Regions from separate parts of the Mesorhizobium sp. P3_A8 genome, predicted to be linked through region 1. Evidence: predicted binding sites of a transcription regulator. Region 1 holds the regulator's gene; the other holds the start of a gene.
What was found. The regulator PhoB, encoded in region 1, activates phosphate uptake and scavenging genes when phosphate is short. The targets are predictions, from matches to a motif close to TGTCATNNANCTGTCAT.
Positions count from the first base shown of each region.

Region 2: the regulator PhoB is predicted to act here: its motif matches at 1,286-1,302, upstream of AC1DX4_RS04935 (RNA degradosome polyphosphate kinase).

Region 1 covers NZ_JBFUGI010000013.1:31,563-42,095, forward strand. The annotation lists gene AC1DX4_RS26950 (PAS domain-containing protein) at 1-770, shown strand, start outside; gene pstS (phosphate ABC transporter substrate-binding protein PstS) at 1,304-2,359, shown strand; gene pstC (phosphate ABC transporter permease subunit PstC) at 2,427-3,410, shown strand; gene pstA (phosphate ABC transporter permease PstA) at 3,414-4,265, shown strand; gene pstB (phosphate ABC transporter ATP-binding protein PstB) at 4,262-5,065, shown strand; gene phoU (phosphate signaling complex protein PhoU) at 5,091-5,798, shown strand; gene phoB (phosphate regulon transcriptional regulator PhoB) at 5,818-6,507, shown strand; gene AC1DX4_RS26985 (ROK family protein) at 6,520-7,764, opposite strand; gene xylF (D-xylose ABC transporter substrate-binding protein) at 8,036-9,076, shown strand; gene AC1DX4_RS26995 (sugar ABC transporter permease) at 9,222-10,533, shown strand, end outside.
Region 2 covers NZ_JBFUGI010000002.1:168,374-178,906, reverse strand. The annotation lists gene AC1DX4_RS04945 (FAD-dependent monooxygenase) at 1-957, opposite strand, end outside; gene AC1DX4_RS04940 (zinc-finger domain-containing protein) at 977-1,222, opposite strand; gene AC1DX4_RS04935 (RNA degradosome polyphosphate kinase) at 1,451-3,652, shown strand; gene ppx (exopolyphosphatase) at 3,652-5,187, shown strand; gene AC1DX4_RS04925 (hypothetical protein) at 5,260-5,880, shown strand; gene AC1DX4_RS04920 (serine hydrolase domain-containing protein) at 5,915-6,967, shown strand; gene AC1DX4_RS04915 (DoxX family protein) at 6,974-7,381, opposite strand; gene AC1DX4_RS04910 (DoxX family protein) at 7,551-7,973, opposite strand; gene fumC (class II fumarate hydratase) at 8,151-9,548, opposite strand; gene AC1DX4_RS04900 (sensor histidine kinase) at 9,755-10,525, shown strand; gene AC1DX4_RS04895 (sensor histidine kinase) at 10,529-10,533, shown strand, end outside.

The sequences.
Region 1 (10,533 bases):
TCGTGCTCGACTACCAGATGCCCGAGATGAGCGGCGCCGAAATGGCGCGCATCGTGCGCAACACCGAAGGCCTCGCCGACACGCCGATCATCATGCTGACCTCGGTCGACCAGTCGCTCGCCAACACCAGCTACCGCGATCTCGGCATCGATGCCCAGCTGATCAAGCCGGCGCGCTCCTCCGTGCTTCTGGAAACGCTGGTGGCGACCATCCAGCGCCATCGCCACACCATGGATGGGCCGGTTCAGCAAATCGCAACCGAGAGGCTTGATGCCCCCCAGCGGCCACCGCTGGCGCCGTACGAACAACGCGCGCAATTGCAGCCGCCGCCGGTTCGTCCCAGGCTGCCTGCCACCGGCGATGGCGGACACAGGCTGGATATCCTCGTGGCCGAGGACAATGAGGTGAACCAGATGGTCTTCACCCAGATCCTCGGCGAGACCGGCTACGGCTTCGAGATCGTCGGCAATGGCCGCAAGGCGCTCGACGCCTTCGGCAAGCTCAGTCCGTGCATGATCCTGATGGATGTCTCGATGCCTGAGATGAGCGGGCTCGAGGCGACCGCCGCGATCCGCCGGCTGGAAGAGGAAACCGGTACGCATGTGCCGATCGTCGGCGTCACCGCGCATGCGCTTAAGGGCGACCGCGAGCGCTGCCTGGAGGCGGGCATGGACGACTATCTGCCAAAGCCGATCAGCCCCAGGGCCCTGCTGGAGAAAGTCGAGCGCTGGATCGGCGCCGGCAGCCAGGTCCAACGCAACGCGGGATAGCATCCGGCCGCGTGGTTTCAGGGATCCGAGGAGGCAAGCCGAGGGAATCAATCGCCGATTTGCTGCTACCCCTGCGTGCAATGCCTATGGTGCGATCGCACCATATCAAAGGCCGCGCCGAGCCGGGACAATGGCAACATCGAATTCCGCCCTTGCAGTTACGGGCGGGAGCAGCGACCGCCAGTATGGAACAGCGTCAACCTACCCCAACGGACCTGTTTTTGGCGATGGCCCGGCCATGACACGCTCTGGTCTTGAGCAGCGCACTCCCGTCCGGATTTTCTTCACCTGAAAAAGCCCCGCCGAATCCGGCGGCGGCTCGAGCCGGTGGATGGCTCAAGCCACTGATTCCGGGGGCAAACTCGGATCAGGCCATGATCGCCCGACGCCACCGCCTTTTCCAGTGCCGGCAACGCGTTACCGGGCTGACACGAAACTGTCATGCGACTGTTATAATCGAAGGCTATTGGCCTCAGCGGGCGCTGGTTAGGAAAACGCGCCGAGAGACCATCTTCCGAACAGGAGCAGGCCACATGAGACATTTCATCCGCTCGGCGGCCGTTGCGATCGCAATGGCTACAGCGTCTACCTTCACCCTTTCCGCAGCAATGGCAGCTGACCTTTCCGGCGCCGGCTCGACCTTCATCTACCCGGTGTTCGCCAAGTGGGCCGACACCTACAAGAAGGATACCGGCATCGGCCTCAACTACCAGTCGATCGGTTCCGGCGGCGGCATCAAGCAGGTCATCGCCAAGACCGTGACTTTCGGTGCCACCGACAAGCCGATGTCTGACGCCGACCTGGAAAAGAACGGCCTCGTGCAGTTCCCGATGGTGATGGGCGGCATCGTGCCGATCGTCAACCTCACCGGCGTCAAGCCGGGCGAACTCGTCCTCGACGGCCAGACGATTGCCCAGATCTATCTCGGCGCCATCACCACCTGGGATGATGCCGCGATCAAGGCGCTGAACCCCACCCTCACCCTGCCGTCGACCGCGATCGCCGTCGTACATCGTTCGGACGGCTCGGGCACCACCTTCAACTTCACCAACTATCTGGTGAAGCTCTCGCCCGACTGGAAGGACAAGGTTGGTTCGGACACGGCCGTCGAATGGCCGACGGGCGTTGGCGCCAAGGGCAGCGAAGGCGTTGCCAACACCGTCAAGCAGACGGATGGCGGCATCGGCTACGTCGAATACGCCTATGCCAAGCAGAACAACCTGTCCTACTCCAAGATGCTGAATGCAGCCGGCAAGGTCGTCGAGCCGTCGCTCGAATCCTTCGGCGCTGCCGCTTCGAATGCCGACTTCAAGACTGCCAAGAACTTCAACGTCATCATCACCAACGAGCCCGGCGACGCCACCTGGCCGATCGCGGCTTCCACCTGGGTGCTGATCCACAAGGCTCCGGATGATGCCGCCGCCACCGGCGAAGCCCTGAAGTTCTTTGCCTGGGCCTACAAGGACGGCAAGGAAACCGCCAAGGCGCTCGACTACGTCTCGATCCCCGACAGCGTCGTCGACCTGATCAAGGCTTCGTGGAAGACCGACATCCAGACCGACGGCAAGCCCGTCTACGCCGGCGAGTAACATCCCTTGAAGGAGCGCCGCGCTTGCGGCGCTCCTTTTCCTTCAATTCGAAAGAGCCGAGCTTGACATGAGCGCTGTCCAGGAAGCCTTGCCAGCCGTTAGAGGTTCGCGTGATGCCATCGTCCGACGCTTCGCGCTGACCGACTCGATCTTCCACGGAATGACCCGTGCTGCCGCGATCCTGGTGCTGGTCCTGCTCGGCGGCGTTGCGATCTCGCTGTTTGCCGGCTCCTGGCAAGCCCTCTCGACCTTCGGCTTTTCCTTCCTGACCAGCGAAAGCTGGAACCCGGTGACGGAGAAATTCGGTGCCCTGGCGCCGATCTACGGCACCATCATCACCTCTGCCATCGCCATCCTGATCGCCGTGCCGCTCGGCATCGGCATCGCCGTCTTCCTCACCGAGCTTTGCCCACGCCCGCTACGGCGCCCGATCGGCATGGCGGTGGAACTGCTGGCCGGCATCCCTTCGATCATCTACGGCATCTGGGGCCTGTTCGTGCTGGCACCGTTCCTGCAGACGACGGTGCAGCCCTTCGTCATCAGCGTGTTCCACGGCATTCCCGGCCTCAACAGCCTGTTTGCCGGCCCGCCCTACGGCATCGGCCTGCTGACGTCGTCGATGATCCTGGCCATCATGGTGCTGCCGTTCATCACCTCGATCACCAAGGACGTCTTCGACACGGTGCCTCCCGTGCTGAAGGAATCGGCCTACGGCATTGGTTGCACCACCTGGGAAGTAACCCGCCGCGTCGTCATTCCCTACACCCGCATCGGCATCATGGGCGGCGTCATGCTCGGCCTCGGCCGCGCGCTCGGTGAAACCATGGCGGTGACCTTCGTCATCGGCAACGCGCACCGCATCTCGACCTCGCTGTTCGCGCCGGCAACGACAATCTCCGCCACCATCGCCAACGAATTCACCGAAGCGGTCGGCGATCTCTACACTTCTTCGCTGGTGGCGCTCGGCCTGATCCTGTTCGTCATCACTTTCCTGATCCTTGCCATCGCACGCTACATGCTGATGCGCATCGACGCCCGCACGGGAGCCTGACCGATGTCGACAGCCACGTCGCTTCACCAGAGCCGCAAGCGCAAGAATGGCGTGATGATGACGCTGTGCGTTGCCGCCGCCGGCATCGGCCTTGCCTGGCTGGCGCTCATCCTCGGCGCCCTGCTCTACAAAGGCCTTTCAGGTGTCAATCTTGCGGTTTTCACGGAAATGACGCCGCCGCCCGGCGATGCCGGCGGTCTGCTCAACGCCATCTACGGCAGCATCGTGATGACCATCATCGGCATCATCGTCGGCACGCCGATCGGTGTGCTGGCCGGCACCTATATGGCCGAATACGGCCGCTTCTCGAAGCTCACCACCGTGGTGCGCTTCATCAACGACATCCTGCTGTCGGCGCCGTCGATCATCATAGGCCTGTTCGTCTATGAGCTGATGGTGCGGCCGATGGGGCACTTCTCGGCGATCGCCGGCGCCGTCGCTCTCGCCATCCTGGTCATCCCGGTCGTCGTGCGCACCACCGAGGACATGCTCAACCTGGTGCCCAACGCGTTGCGCGAAGCCGGCACCGCGATCGGCGCCCCGCGCTGGGTGGTCATCAAGTCGGTTGCCTACCGCGCTGCAATGTCCGGCATCGTCACCGGCATATTGCTGGCCATCGCCCGCATCTCCGGCGAGACCGCACCCCTTCTTTTCACGGCGCTGAACAACCAGTTCTGGTCGAGCAATCTCAACGCGCCGATGGCCAGCCTGCCCGTCACCATCTTCCAGTTCGCTCTCAGCCCTTACGAGGAATGGCAGCAGCTGGCCTGGACTGGCGCACTCATCATCACATTGACGGTTCTCGCGCTCAGCATCGTTGCGCGCAGCTTGACCGGACGCAGAGAGGACAAATGAGCCAGATGTTGTCTCCAGACATGACGATCGCCGCCGAGGCAGCCGCCAAGGTAAAGATCGAGGTCAAGAACCTCAACTTCTACTACGGCCAGTCGAAGGCGCTGAAGGATATCACGCTGTCGCTGCCCGAGCGCAGCGTGACCGCCTTCATCGGACCGTCGGGCTGCGGAAAGTCGACGCTGCTGCGCGTCTTCAACCGCATCTATGAGCTCTATCCCAAGCAGACCGCCGAGGGCCAGGTGCTGCTCGACGGCCAGAACGTCCTCGACCGCTCGCAAGATCTCAACCTGCTGCGCACCAAGATCGGCATGGTGTTCCAGAAGCCGACCCCGTTCCCGATGTCGATCTATGAGAACATCGCCTTTGGCGTCAGGCTCTATGAGAAGATCAGCAAGGCCGAGATGGACGGCCGCGTTGAGCAGGCGCTGAAGCGCGCAGCCCTGTGGAACGAGGTCAAGGACAAGCTTAACGCCAGCGGCCTCAGCCTGTCCGGTGGCCAGCAGCAGCGGCTGTGCATCGCCCGCACCGTGGCGGTGAAGCCGGAAGTCATCCTGCTCGACGAGCCAGCCTCGGCGCTCGACCCGCTGTCGACCGCCAAGATCGAGGAGCTGATCGACGAACTGCAGGCCGACTACACGATCGTCATCGTCACCCACAACATGCAGCAGGCGGCGCGCGTCTCGAAGCAGACCGCTTTCATGTATCTGGGCGAGCTGGTCGAGTTCGACAAAACCGAGAAGATCTTCACGTCGCCTCGCGAGAAGCGCACGCAAGACTACATCACCGGCCGCTTCGGCTGATCGCACGCATACGAGGACCAGGATCATGGCCGAACACACAGTCGCAGCCTTCGACGAGGATCTCGGACAGATCAGCAGGCTGATCAGCGACATGGGCGATCTCGCTGGCTCGATGGTCGGCGGCGCCACCAAGGCGCTGCTGAATTCCGACAACGCACTGGCACAGCGCGTGGTCTCCGACGACGCCATCATGGATGCGCGCCAGCGCGAACTCGACGATCGCGCCATCACGCTGATCGCCAAGCGCCAGCCGATGGCCGACGATCTGCGCCACGTCGTCGGCTCGATCCGCATGGCCGGCGATCTCGAACGCATTGGCGATCTTGCCAAGAACATCGCCAAGCGTGTCGGCACCGTTGGTCTCAGCGCCACGCCGCGCGACCTGTCGCATTCCATCGACGCCATGGCGCAGCTGGTGCTGATCCAGGTGCAGGGCGTGATCGAGGAGTATGCGGCGCGCGATGCCGCCGCACTGGCGAAGCTGCGCGCCGACGACGAACGCATCGACGTCAAATACACCTCCGTCTTCCGCGAACTGCTGACCTACATGATGGAAGATCCGCGCAACATCACGGCTTGCACCCATCTGCTGTTCTGCGCCAAGAATCTCGAACGCATCGGCGACCACGTGACCAACATCGCCGAAAACGCCTACTATGTCCTGACCGGCACGCAGTTGCCCGCCAATCGTCCCAAGCAGGACGAGACGGCGATGTCGGCGCCCGCGGCCTGACGCAAGAGGTGACCAATCAATGATCGCGCCACGCATCATGGTGGTGGAGGATGAGGAGCCGCTGGGGGTGCTGCTCCGTTACAATCTTGAATCCGAAGGCTACCAGGTGGAGGTGGTGCCGCGCGGCGACGAGGCTGAGATCCGCTTGCAGGAGAACGTGCCCGACCTTCTGGTGCTCGACTGGATGGTGCCGGCGGTGTCCGGCATCGAACTCTGCCGGCGCCTGCGGATGCGGCCCGAGACCGAGCGGCTGCCGATCATCATGCTGACCGCGCGGGGCGAAGAAAGCGACCGCGTCCGTGGGCTCTCGACCGGCGCCGACGACTATCTGGTCAAGCCGTTCTCGACGCCGGAATTCATGGCTCGCGTCAAGGCGCTGCTGCGCCGCGCCAAGCCGGAAGTCCTGTCCAGCGTGCTCAAGGTCGGCGACATCGTGCTCGACCGTGAATCGCACCGGGTCTATCGCAAGAAGAGCGAGATCCGGCTCGGGCCGACCGAGTTCCGCCTGCTCGAATTCATGATGCGCCATCCCGGCCGCGTCTTCTCGCGCAGCCAGTTGCTCGACAATGTCTGGGGCGAGACGATCTATATCGACGAGCGTACGGTGGACGTGCATGTCGGCCGCCTGCGCAAGGCGGTCAACAATGGCCGCATGCCCGATGTCATCAGAACCATTCGTGGCGCGGGCTACGCGATCAGGGAAGATTGAGCGGGACCTGATTCAGGCAACGTTCTTGCCGGTGCCAGCTCTCGCCTGCACGCCCGGCGCGAAAATCTCCTGGTCGACGAAGGTCAGGGCGCGCATGGCGCAGCCTTCGCGGATCAGCGGCAGTTCGTTCGGTTCGGTGTCGAAGGAAATCGATTTCGAGTGCTGGCCGCCGGCCGTCTGGGCGATGGCCTCGCGCAATGCCGGCTCGATCAGGTCGAAGGCGGCGGCGCTGACGCCGACCATCGCGACGGGTGCGGGGTCGATCAGCGCGAACAGGCTGCCGAGGGCGTAGCCGAGCGCCTCACCGGCCTTGCGGTAGGCTTCGCGCTCGGGCCCGTCGCGTTCCCGTGCCGTCGCGGCCAGTGCCCGCATCTGCGCGTCGCTGACATCGGCGACCGGCTCGGTGTCCTCGCTGAGCTGCCTGGCGTTGCGCCAGATGGCGTAGTTGCCGGCATAGGCCTCGACGCAGCCGCGGCGTCCGCAGCGGCAGAGCGCGCCGCCTGGCCGATGGATCATGTGGCCGAACTCGCCGCCCGAGGAATGGGTACCGGTGAACAGCTCGCCCTTCAGCACCAGGCCCATGCCGATGCCGTGCGACAGAAGGATGGCGATGAAGTCGTCGCGGTAGCGCTCGGGATCGCGCCAACGCAGCGCCACCGCCATCATGTTGCAGTCGTTCTCCATGGTGGCTGGGATGCCGAACTCTGCCTCGAGGATGTCGGCGAAGGCGATGTCGGTCTGCGGCGTGATCGGCGACCACAGCATCGCCCGGGCCTCGGTGTCGGTGATGCCCTGGATCGCCAGCGCGATGCGGGCGACGCTGCGCACGTCGATATCGGGATCCTCGAGGCGGCGCCGTACAATGGCGACGCATTCGCCGATCAGCGCCTCGCGCGACATGGTCAGCGTGTCCAGCCGGCGCTGTTCTTCCGATACCACCTGGCCGGCATAGTCGATGACGGCGACGGAGAGGAAATTCAGCGACAGCACCACGGTCATGACAGCCGCAGCCTCCGGGTTGAGGCCGAGGCCGACCTGCGGCCGGCCGCGCTTGAGTGCGCCGGCCTCGCTCGGCTTGCCTTCGGCCAGTATGCCTTCGCCGATCAGGTCGGAAGAAATCGCCGATATGGTCGAGTGGCTGAGGCCGGTGGTCGCGGCAATCTCGGTGCGCGAGGGCCGACCGGCCCGGCGCACGGCCGCAATCACCATCGCGCGGTTGCGCCGGCGCAAATCGTCGTGGCGGATTCCGACCGACATGTTTTCCCACATCCTCCCGGTCGCCGCGGTTCCTCCAGCCCCTCGAACGCTGCCGGCGACACGGTCAAATACTGGCAGAAGCGGCCCGTCCTGTCATTTATTTATTCCGAGGCTCGAAAAAAATTCATGAGGACATCAAAATCCATCAGAATCGTTGTTGACAGCGTTCCGGTGTTGGATCAGTGTTTTTTCGAGGCTCGAAAAAATAGAGCCTCTGTGCCGGCCTTAGGGCCAGTTTGGTCGCGCCATACGCGGCGCAGGGAGGAATATCATGAAGAGATTCACAGCCGCCATCCTGGCGGGTGTCGCCATGTCGCTGACGCTTGTGTCGGTCGCGCAGGCGAAGGACAAGGTCATCGGCGTTTCCTGGTCCAACTTCCAGGAAGAGCGCTGGAAGACCGACGAGGCCGCCATGAAGAAGGCGATCGAGGCCGCCGGCGACAAGTACATCTCCGCCGATGCGCAGTCCAATCCCGGCAAGCAGCTTACCGATGTCGAAAGCCTGATCTCGCAGGGCGCCAATTCGCTGATCATCCTGGCGCAGGATGCCTCGGCCATCGGCCCGGCCGTGCAGAAGGCGCTGGACGAAGGCATTCCGGTCGTCGGCTATGACCGCCTGATCGAGAACAAGGACGTCTTCTACCTGACCTTTGACAACAAGGAAGTCGGCCGCTTGCAGGCGGCTGCGGTGTTCAAGGCCAAGCCGGAAGGCAATTATGTCTTCATCAAGGGCTCGGGCGCCGATCCGAACGCCGACTTCCTGTTCTCGGGCTCGATGGAAGTGCTCAAGGCGGCCATCGACAGCGGCAAGATCAAGAATGTCGGCGAAGCCTATACGGACGGCTGGCTGCCCGCCAACGCCCAGAAGAACATGGAGCAGTTCCTGACGGCCAACGACAACAAGGTCGATGCCGTGGTCGCCGCCAATGACGGCACCGCCGGCGGCGTCGTCGCGGCGCTGACGGCGCAAGGCTTGGCCGGCACCGTGCCGGTGTCGGGCCAGGACGGCGATCATGCCGCGCTGAACCGCATCGCGCTCGGCACCCAGACCGTGTCGGTGTGGAAAGACGCGCGCGAGCTCGGCAAGAACGCCGCCGAGATCGCCTCGCAGCTGGCCGACGGCAAGAAGATGACCGACATCGCCGGCGTCAAGGACTTCACGACGCCTGGCGGCAACACCGTCAAGTCGCTGTTCCTGACCCCGGTCGCCATCACCAAGGACAATCTAAACGTCGTCATCGACGCCGGCTGGATCAAGAAGGACGAAGTCTGTGCGGGCGTCGCCGCCGGCAGCGTCGCGGCCTGCAACTAAACGGCGTAATACCGTTCGATATCGACGCCGCGGCCCAAAAGCCGCGGCGTTTCTCAAGGGGCTTCCCGCTTCAAATGACTGCGGAAAGCAAATAGCATCCATGTTCCGGCATCCGCGCCAGACGGTAAACCGGTGGGAGGATAGCATGACCGACACGACCTCTAATCAACCGGTCGGCAGCACCGCGGCGGACAAGGCGCGTGCATCCGAACTCAGCGCCGTTGGACGGTTCCTCAAGGCTACCGAACTCGACACGCGCATGCTCGGCATGGTCGGGGCGCTGCTGGTCATCTGGGTCGGCATCCATATCCTGTCGGGCGGGCTTTTCCTGACACCGCGCAATCTGTGGAACCTATCGGTGCAGACCTCGTCGGTCGCGATCATGGCGACCGGCATGGTGCTGGTTATCGTCATGCGCAACATCGACCTCTCGGTCGGATCCGTCGAAGGCGTGATCGGCATGATCATGGGCGTGGCGCAGGCCGAATTCCTCATTCGCGTCATCGGTTTCCAGCTTGGAAATCCGTGGCTTTGGATCATCGCGCTGGCGGCCGGTGTGGTGCTTGGTCTCCTGATCGGCGCATTCCAGGGCTTTATCATCGCCTATATGGAGGTTCCGGCCTTCATCGTGACGCTGGGCGGCCTGCTGGTCTGGCGCGGCATGGCATGGCTGATCACCAGCGGGCGCACGGTCGCGCCGCTCGACACAACCTTCCAGCTGATGGGCGGCGGACCACGCGGCTCGATCGGCGCTACCGCCAGCTGGATCGTCGGTGTCGTCGCCTGCGTGGCGGTCGCCTTCATGCTGCTCAACGGCAGGTCGCAGCGCAAGCGGTTCAACTTTCCGCTGCGCCCGGTTTGGGCCGAGACCTTGCTTGGCGTGGTTGCTTGCGCCGCCATCCTTGGCGCCGTCTGGATCGCCAATTCCTATCCATGGCCGATCGGCATCGTGCGCCAGTACGCCCAGCAGAACGGCATTACCATTCCCGCAGGCGGGCTGTTCATCGCGCATGGCATTGCCATACCGGTGCTGATGGCGGTGACTGTCGGCATTATCATGACCTTCATCACCAAGCGCACGCGTTTCGGCCGCTATGTCTTTGCCATTGGCGGCAATCCGGAGGCGGCCGAACTTGCCGGCATCAACACCCGTTGGGTGACCATGAAGGTGTTCATGATTATGGGTGTGCTGGCCGCGATCAGCGCGGCGATCTCGTCGGCCCGCCTCAACGCGTCGACCAATGCGCTGGGCACGCTGGACGAGCTTCTGGTCATCGCCGCCGCTGTCATCGGCGGCACGTCACTCGCCGGCGGCGCAGGCACGGTGATGGGCGCCATGCTGGGCGCGCTTTTGATGCAATCATTGCAGTCGGGCATGGTGCTGCTCGGCATCGACTCGCCGCTGCAGAGCATCGTCGTCGGCGCAGTGCTGGTCATCGCCGTGTGGCTCGACACTG
Region 2 (10,533 bases), on a different contig from region 1:
GCCCTGTGCCGCGAACGGCGTCATCGCATGAGCTGCGTCGCCGATCAGCGCGATGCCCTGCGGACTCGCCCACCGCGGTTGTTCAACGGTATGGATCGGAAAGGCCGTCCAGGGGCCGGCCAATGCGACAAGTCTTCCCAACGCCTGCACGGTACCGCGCATGGCTCCCCCAAGGATGGCGGGGTCGGCATGGCCCGACCAGCCTTCCGCGATGCGCTCGCCCCTGGTGAAGGCGGCAAGATTGAAGGCGCTGCCTTTGCGGACGGGATAGGCGACCATGTGGAAGCCGGGATGGAGGAAAGTGGTGACGCAGTCGGCAGCGCCAATGGCGGCAAAGGCCTGTCCGGCGGGGCTGTCGGTCGCCACGGTTGCGCGCCATGCCAGTTCGCCGGAAAAATGGCTTGACGCAAACCCGCTTTTCGAACCGGCGAGCCCGCGCACCGATGACCACACGCCATCGGCGCCGACCAGCAGAAAGCCATGCGTCTCGGTGGTGTCGCCTCCGGTCTCCACACTTGCCGTGACGCCATGGGGACCAGTGGCAATTTGGCCAACGCGTGCGCCGGTTGTGAGATGGATATCAGGCATCTCGGCAACACGCGCCATCAGTGCGCTCTGCAGGTCGGCCCGGTGCGCGACGAGATAGGGAGCGCCCCAGCGGCTTTCCCCGGCTTGTCCCAACGGTACCCGCGCGAGTTCTCGCAGCGTCCTTGCGTCCTTCAGCACCACGGCCTCCGGCCGCACCGCTGCCGGCAGAAGCCGGTCGAGCACGCCGAGTTGGCGCAGGATCCGTGTCGCGTTGGGAGAGAGCTGGATGCCGGCGCCTGCCGCTTCCAGGCGCTGTGCCTGTTCGAAAACCTGCACAGGGTAGCCACGTTCGGCAAAGGCAATGGCTGCGGTCAGCCCGGCGACGCCGGCTCCGGCGATGACGACTTGCCGGGAGCGCGTGTCGTCCATCAGGGCTGTCGCGAAAGAATCAGGCGGCCTGGTCGATGTAGAGGCAGCCGGCCGGCAGCGTTTCCGACGCCTTCAGCTTCGGCGAATAGCGGTAGAGCGTCGAGCAATAGGGGCAGACTTTCTCATTGTCGTCGCCCATGTCGAGAAACACATGCGGATGGTCGAAAGGCGGGTTGGCGCCCGTGCACATGAATTCCTTGACCCCGATGTCGATCGCCGGATGGCCCGCATCGTTCTGGAAATGGGGAATGGAACCGCCTGCCATCGTCGTCTCCTTAACGCAGTCACGCATGCATCTGGATCATAACAGGTCTCTTTGCAAGATCGATGAAATCAAACTGTCGCAAAAGCCTGTCAGAGGATAAGTTAAGCCGGTTAAGCGCGTGAGCGCGGACGCAAAGCGATTCCGCGACCGATCATGCGTCACAACGGCATGTTAGAGCGTCCATCGCCATCTGGCGGCGCTGCAAAAGGAACGGTTACGGGCAGGAACATGAACGAACTGAAGCCGGTGCAGAGCGAATTCGTCAATGTCGAGGTGGCCAGTTCGGAAGGCGGCAACCCCGATCGCTTCGTCAACCGCGAGTTTTCCTGGCTGCAGTTCAATCGCCGCGTGCTCGAAGAATCGCTGAACACCCATCATCCGCTGCTGGAGCGTGTGCGCTTCCTGTCGATCTCGGCAGCCAATCTCGATGAGTTCTTCATGGTGCGTGTCGCTGGCCTTGCGGGCCAGGTGCGCGAAGGAATCACGCTGAAAAGCCCCGATGGCCGCACGCCCGAGCAGCAGCTCGAACAATTGCTGCGCGAGGTTGAACGGCTGCAGGAAGACCAGCAGAAGAGCCTTTCGGCACTCACAGTGTTGCTCAACAAGGAAGGCATCGAGAGCATCACCCGCGACGCTCTGACCAAGGACGAGAAGGTCTGGCTGGAGGACCATTTCCAGGACCAGGTGTTTCCGGTGCTCACCCCGCTGTCGATCGACCCGGCGCATCCGTTCCCGTTCATTCCCAATCTCGGCTTCTCGATGGCGTTGCAGCTGCGCCACCGCAAGAATGGCGAGGAGATGAGTGCGCTCTTGCGCCTGCCGGTGGCGCTGAAGCGCTTCATCCGTTTGCCCGATCGCAAGCACCATGTCCGCTTCATTCCGCTGGAAGAGGCGGTCGGCCTCTATATCGGCAAGCTGTTTCCGGGCTACGAGGTCAAGGGTTCCGGCACGTTCCGCATCATTCGAGACAGCGATATCGAGGTCGAGGAGGAGTCGGAAGATCTCGTGCGCCTGTTCGAGACGGCGCTGAAACGCCGCCGCCGTGGTTCGGTGATCCGCATCGAATTCGACAAGCTGATGCCTGGCGAACTGCGCGAATTCGTCGCTGGCGAGCTCGGTGTCTCATCGAGCCGTATCAGCGTGCTCACCGGACCGCTGGCGCTCAGCCAGATCTCCGAGATTGTCTCCATCCCCCGCGATGACCTGAAGTTCACGCCCTACAATCCGCGCTTTCCCGAGCGCATCCGTGAGCATGGCGGCGACTGTTTTGCCGCCATTCGCGAGAAGGACATCGTCGTCCACCACCCCTATGAATCCTTCGACGTCGTCGTGCAGTTCCTGCGCCAGGCGATGGCCGATCCCGAAGTGGTGGCGATCAAGCAGACGCTTTACCGCACCTCCAACGACAGCCCGATCGTGCGCGCGCTGGTCGACGCGGCAGAGGCCGGCAAGTCGGTGACCGCGCTTGTCGAGCTCAAGGCCCGGTTCGACGAAGAAGCCAACATCCGCTGGGCGCGCGATCTCGAGCGCGCCGGCGTGCAGGTCGTGTTCGGCTTCCTCGAGTTGAAGACCCACGCCAAAATGTCGCTGGTGGTGCGGCGCGAGGATGGCAAGCTGCGCAACTACGTGCATCTCGGCACTGGCAACTACCACCCGGTCACCGCGCGTATCTACACTGACCTGTCCTTCTTCACCACCGATCCGACGATCGCCCGCGATGTCGCCCAGCTGTTCAATTTCATCACCGGCTACGCCGAGCCGACCGATGAAATGCGGATCGCGATCTCGCCATTCACGCTGAGAAGCCGCATCCTGAAGCACATTTCCGACGAAGTCGCCCATGCGCTGGAAGGAAAGCCGGCGCGCATCTGGATGAAGATGAACGCGCTTGTCGACCCGATCATCATCGACGCGCTTTACGATGCCAGCCGCGTCGGGGTGGAAATCGACCTCGTCGTGCGCGGTATCTGCTGCCTGCGGCCGCAGGTGCCGGGCCTGTCGGAAAACATCAGGGTCAAGTCGATCGTCGGCCGGTTCCTCGAACACAGCCGCATCTATTGTTTCGGCAACGGCCATGGCCTGCCCTCGGATGAAGCGATCGTCTACATCTCCTCGGCCGACCTGATGCCGCGCAATCTCGATCGCCGCGTCGAAACCATGGTGCCGATCACCAATCCAACTGTGCATGAACAGATCCTGGGCCAGATCATGCTGGGCAACATCATGGACAATCAGCAAAGTTTCGACGTATTGGCAGATGGAACCTCCCGGCGCGTGGTGCTGGAGGAGGGCGAGGAACCGTTCAACGCGCAGGAATATTTCATGACCAATCCGAGCCTGTCGGGACGGGGTGACGCGCTGAAGTCGCATGCGCCCAAACGCATTGCGCAGTTCAAGCGCCGCAAGAAGAACGCCGCAGCGTCCACCTGATGCTGTCTGATTCCCAGGGCCGGCTGCAGGACCGCCGACCGCTGTCCATCATCGACATCGGGTCGAATTCGATCCGCCTCGTTGTCTATGAAGGGCTGGCGCGCTCGCCGACCATGCTGTTCAACGAAAAGATGCTGGCAGGTCTTGGCCGCGGCATCGTTTCGACCGGCAAACTCGACCCCGAGGCGGTGACGCGCTCGATGGAAGAGTTCCGCCGCTTTCGCGCGCTGTCCGATCAGGCCGGCTCCGAGCATATGTATGTCTTGGCTACCGCCGCCGCGCGCGAGGCGATCAACGGCCCCGATTTCATTCACCGCGCCGAAGAGGTGCTGAAGACCGAGATCCGCGTCATCAGCGGGCGCCAGGAAGCCCATTATTCGGCGCTTGGTGTCATTTCGGGCTTCCATCCGGCCAATGGCATTGCCGGCGATCTGGGCGGCGGCAGCCTCGAACTCGTCGACGTCAATGGCGAGGCGATCGGTGACGGCATAACGCTGCCGCTCGGTGGCCTGCGTCTGCAGGACATGGCGAAGAATTCGCTCACCCAGGCGCAGAAGATCGCGCGCGACGAGTTGGCGCGGGCCAAGCTGTTGAAGGGCGGGCAGGGCCGGCCCTTTTACGCCGTCGGCGGCACCTGGCGAAACCTCGCCCGGTTGCACATGGAGATGAACAACTACCCGCTCGGCGTCATGCACCATTACGAGATGTCAGCCGACAGTGCGGCGAACTTTCTCAAGCAGGTGGCCAAAGCCGAGATCGAGAAGGTCAAGGGGATCGAAGGCGTTTCGAAGAACCGCCGCTCGCTGCTGCCCTATGGCGCCATCGTGTTGCAGGAGATCATGGCGGCGATGCAGCCGTCGAAGATCATCGTCTCGGCGCTCGGCGTACGAGAAGGCTTTCTCTATTCGCTGCTCGATGAGGCGGAGCAGAAGGCCGATCCGTTGATTTCGGCGTCCGAGGAGCTCGCCCGGTTGCGCTCGCGCTCCGTCACCCATGCGCACGAGCTGGTCGACTGGACGGCCAAATCCTTTGCCGCCTTCGGCATCGACGAGACCGAGGACGAGGCGCGCTACCGCCACGCAGCCGCATTGCTGGCCGATATCGGCTGGCGTGCGCATCCCGAATATCGCGGCAGGCAGTCGCTCAACATTATTGCCCATGCCTCTTTCTACGGCGTCGACCATCCCGGCCGTGCCTTCCTGGCTTTGGCCAGCGCCTATCGTCACGACGGCATCTTCAACGAATCCATCGCACCCGAAATCAAGGCGCTGGCTACGCCACGCTACCTTGAGCGGGCCCGGGTGCTGGCGGCGATGATGCGGGTGGTCTATCTGCTGACGGCCTCGATGCCCGGCATCATGCCTAGGCTGAAATGGGAACAGCGCGCCAACGGCGTGCTGGCGCTGGTGTTGCCGGCGTCGCTCTCCGACCTCTACGGCGAGCGGCCGGCCGGCCGCTTGGCGCAATTGGCGCGGATCACCAACCGCAGGCTGGTGCTGGCGGTCGAGGGCGGGCCGAGCGTGTCGGTGAAGTAGCATCGGGAGCCGTGTTCCCTGGGGCGGATCGGAAGAGGGCGACGACTGGGGGCGGCGGGGCGGAGAAAATACATGAAATGCAGCCAGATATTGCTGTTGTTGCTTTCAGCCCTCGGCTTTTTGGGCGTCGGATCAGCAAGAGCGCAGACGCTTTACACCTTGTCCCTTGAGTCCAAAGGGACATTCAAGTTCGATCGGTCTTATCCAAAGGGCGATGGCGAAAGAATGCCGTTTAATTTTCACCGGATGCTCGTGGCGCCCAAGCACGGAGAGAAAATAAATTACTTCGTATTCAAGCCAAGCGCCGACATATTCAAGCTCATGAAGTCTCTCTCGAAGGCTGATTTGTTCTCGCGACTTCAGCCGTGTTCTCAAGGTATCAACCAAGCTCTGTTTGATAAGGCGCAGACCATCGGAGGGTCGATCAGGCCCATCTTTGGCAGGGTCGATCTGTTGCCATACCTGAAGAGAAGAGAGCTGATTCAATCAGATGGCTATGTGTACGTCGCGATAGACGGCAACCTTCGGAATTACGTCAAAGCGCAAAGCGATTTTGGATACGAATGGGTGTCTGAAGCAGTACGAAAAAGACAGCTATGTCTCTACATAGGTGTCGGCCGTCTGGGTTACGGAGGCCTTGCCTCACAGCCCGTGAATGTAAGTCGGTTGGCAAACTTCGTTTTCTCGGACTGATGTGAGTGGGTCGATGACCGTTACACGGAAACCCATGTCGCCGTCCCCTAGCGGCGAATCGCCGAAATCCCTCGGTTTCGATCCCACGATCCATCGCAAGCTCGTCGCCGGCATCGAATCCGGTCTGCTGCGCGATCTGCACGTGGTTCTCGCCGCCCGCGCCGGGCAAGTCTTCCTGGAGCACTACGCGGAAGGCGCCGATGGGGAATGGGGGCGGCCCCTCGGTCATGTCGCTTTCGACGCCGGCACGCTGCACGATCTGCGCTCGGTGACGAAGAGTATTGTCAGCCTGCTTTACGGCATTGCGCTCGACAAGGGATTGGTGCCGCCGCCCGAAGCGCCGCTTGTCGCGCAGTTTCCCGAATATGCAGGTCTCGCCGCCGACCCGGCCCGCGCCAGGATCACCATCGGCCACGCACTGACGATGACGCTCGGCATGGAATGGGACGAGAACCGTCCCTACAGCGATCCGCTGAACAGCGAGATCGCGATGGAACTCGCCCCCGACCGCTATCGCTTCGTCCTCGAACGGCCGATCATCGCGGAAGCCGGGAGCCGCTGGATCTATTCCGGTGGCAGCGTGGCGCTCGTTGGCGCGATCATCGAGAGAGGCAGCGGCAAATCGCTGCCGGACTTCGCGCGTGAAGCACTGTTCGCGCCGCTCGGCATCGGGCGGTTCCACTGGTCGGCCGGTAACGATGGCATCGCCTCGGCAGCCTCGGGGCTCAGGCTGACCGCTGGCGATCTGCTCAAGATCGGTCAGTTGCTTCTTCGCAAGGGCGAGTGGAACGGGCAGCGCATCGTCTCGGAAAGCTGGATCGCGGCATCGTTCACATCGGCGACTTCGACGCCCGATGGCCTCGGCTATGGTCGGCTGTGGTTCATCGGCGACGCGCCCGCGCCAGCCTTCGATGCTCCCAAACCGTGGCATGCCGGCTTCGGCAATGGCGGCCAGCGGCTCTGGCTGATGCCCGAGGCGGACATCGCGGCCGTCATCTATGCCGGCAAGTACAATGCCTGGGATGCCTGGGTGACGCCGACGCGCGTCTGGCGCGAGATCATCCTGGCCAATTTCCTGCGTCTTTAATCGAGATCAAGTCTCGCTGCCGCGTCCATCGGCCGACCAGGCTCCGGCACCAGCCATCGCCAGCGCCAGGAAACCGCCTGATATAGCAATGTCCTTCATAAGCATTTGCTGGTGCAGGAAGGCGAGCATCGCATCGTCAGCGCCCTGGCCGTAGTGGCCGATAAAGCCGGCAACGACGCAGAAGGCCGCCAGCAGCAGCGCCACGATCCGGGTCTGGAAGCCGACGAGGACCAGCAATCCGGCGATCAGCTCGAACAGGCCGGTGCCCCAGGCGGCGAGCGTCGGCAACGGCAGACCGAGGCCGGCGAAATAGGCTGAAGTGCCGGCGATGTTGGCGAGCGCCTGAAAGCCTGACGGTACGAACATCACGGCAAACAGCAGCCGCGAAACCAGAAGCAATGCGTTGCGAGCCATGGCCACCTCCCTTGCCGGCGCCTGATTGGGTCCGAGCCAGCCACCGCGCAGTCTACGCCTGCGCTGCTGCCGCCGATACCGAACCGGCTACTTCAGACAACGAAAAAGCGGCGCGAAAAATTCCGCGCCGCTTCTGTCAAGACCTGGGAGGGGGCTTGGGAGGGGAGGCTCAGCCGCGCTTGGCGTCGATCGAATAGGCGCCCGGGCCTGAGGAAGCCAGCAAGATGAAGCCGCCGGTGATGGCGAGGTTCTTGAGAAACTGGATCATCTGCATCTGGTCGGCCCAGCCGGTGTGAGCAACCAGCCCGGTGGCGATGGTGAAGACCGCGAGCACCCAGGCGGCAATCCGGGTCTGGAAGCCGACGAGGATGGCAAGGCCGCCGAGCAGTTCGATCAGGCCGACGACAACGGCGGTTACGGTCGGAAAGGGCAGGCCGATACCGCCGAAATAGGCAGCGGTGCCGGAAATGGCGGTGAGCTTGCCGAAACCGGAAAGCAGGAAAATGACCGCGAGCAGGATGCGGCCGAGCAGGATGGTGACAGCGCTGTTGGACGCGGTGCCGGCGCCGGCGGCGGAAGTGTTGATGGACATGGGGACTCTCCGAATGGGTTGAATGCCGGAGAGATAGACGATACCGACTGTTCACCAAAGCCGCCTATCCGGCGACACATCGTTCACAGGTTGTACATTTCCGTGATCGGCCAGGAAGCGCGAAATTTGTGTCGGGTGATGTGGTGACGGGAGCAAATTATCCCGCCGAAAAACACCTTACCCCGGATGCGTCATGTCCTCCGGCCGCACCAGCCGGTCATAGTCGGCCTCGCTGACCAGTCCGGTGGCCAGCGCCTCCTCGCGCAGCGTCGTGCCGTTCTTGTGCGCCGTCTTGGCGATCTTGGCGGCGTTGTCGTAGCCGATGGTCGGCGCAAGCGCCGTCACCAGCATCAGCGAGCGGTCGAGGGCCGCCTTGATATTGTCTTCACGCGCCTCGATGCCGACGACGCAATTGTCCGTGAAGGAGACCGATGCGTCGGCGAGCAGCTGCACCGACTGCAGGAAATTGTAGGCCATCAGCGGGTTGTAGACATTGAGCTCGAAATGGCCTTGGCTGCCGGCGAAGGTCAGCGCTGCGTTGTTGCCGAACACCTGCACGCAGACCTGCGTCATCGCTTCGCACTGCGTTGGATTGACCTTGCCCGGCATGATCGACGAGCCGGGTTCGTTTTCCGGCAGCGACAATTCGCCGAGACCCGAGCGCGGGCCGGAACCGAGGAAGCGGATGTCGTTGGCGACCTTGAACAGCGCGGCGGCCGCCGCGTTGATGGCGCCGTGCGAAAAAACCATGGAATCGTGTGCCGCCAGCGCCTCGAACTTGTTCGGCGCGGTGACGAAGGCGATGCCGGTGATGGCGGCGATGCGGTCAGCCACCCGCTCGGCAAAGCCGACCGGCGCGTTGAGGCCGGTGCCGACAGCGGTGCCGCCCTGCGCCAGTTCCTGCAGGCCGGGCAGCGTCAGTTCGATGCGCTTGATCGATGAGGCGACCTGCGCCGCATAGCCTGAGAATTCCTGGCCCAGCGTCAGCGGCGTGGCATCCTGCGTGTGCGTGCGACCGATCTTGATGATGTGGTTGAACTCTCGGCTCTTGGCGGCAAGCGCCTTGTGCAGGTGCTTCAACGCTGGCAACAAATCGTGCACGATGCGCTCGGCGCAGGCGATGTGCATGGCCGTCGGATAGGTGTCGTTCGACGACTGGCTCATATTGACGTGGTCGTTGGGATGCACCGGCTTCTTCGAGCCCATGACGCCGCCCAGCATCTCGATCGCCCGGTTGGAGATCACCTCATTGGCGTTCATGTTGGATTGCGTGCCCGAGCCGGTCTGCCAGACCACCAGCGGGAAATGGTCGTTGAGCTTGCCGTCAATGACCTCTTGCGCCGCCTCGACAATCGTTTTGCCGATCGCGGGATCGAGGCGCTTCAGCTCCATATTGGCTTCCGCCGCCGCCCGCTTGACGATGCCCAGCGCGCGCACGACCGAAACCGGCTGCTTTTCCCAGCCGATCTTGAAATTGCCGAGTGAGCGCTGCGCCTGCGCGCCCCAATAGCGGTCGGCCGCAACCTCGATGGGGCCGAACGTATCGGTTTCGGTTCTGGTCTTTGGCGTGCTCACGGCAAGTCTCCGGTCTGTCGATTTGGGCAACGGCGTATCGCGTTGCACAAATGGCTTCAAGCGGAGATTGCGGGCGGTATGGATGCAAATCGGTTCAAGTCTGGACTGAGAAAGCGCCGTGGCGGCACGAAAGCGCATTTTAGCTTGATGACAGATACCGAGCCGTCAAATACGGTGCCGCGCAACGGAATTCTGATCAGGTAGACGTGGCACACGATTTCCAGCACGACATAGATGCAATCGTACGCATTGATGCCATTCCGACCATTCTCGACGTCGTTTGCCGCACCACTGGAATGGGCTTTGCCGCGGTCGCCCGCGTTACCGAGGATCGCTGGATCGTCTGCAGCGTGCTCGACAATATCGATTTCGGCTTGGCTCCGGGTGGCGAGCTGAAGGTCGAAACCACCATCTGCAACGAGATTCGCGCCAGCCATGAAGCCGTGGTGATTGATAGCGTTGCCGATGATACGGTTTTTTGCGGCCACCACACGCCCGCGCAATATGGTTTTCAGAGCTACATATCGATGCCGATCATCCGCAAGGACGGGCAGTTCTTCGGCACGCTATGCGCCATCGACCCACGTCCGGCGCGGCTGAAGAACCGCGAAATCATCGGCATGTTCAAACTGTTCGCCGAACTGATCGCGGCCCATCTGGACGCGGCCGAGCGGCTGGACGCCGCCCGTGCCGAAACCCTGCACGAGCGCGGCAACAAGGAATTGCGCGAGCAGTTCATCGCGGTCCTCGGTCATGACCTGCGCAACCCGCTCGGCTCGATAGCGTCCGGCGTCAACATGCTGAAGCGCACCGATGACGAGGCGAAGCGCGCGCAGATCCTGGCCCTGATGGAAGGCAGCGTGGTGCGCATGAGCGGGCTCATAGACAATGTGCTCGACTTCGCCCGGACCCCTATGGGCGCGGGGCTGGTGGTCAAGGAGGCCGAGCCGAAACCGCTGGAACCTGTGCTGGAATAGGTGGTGGC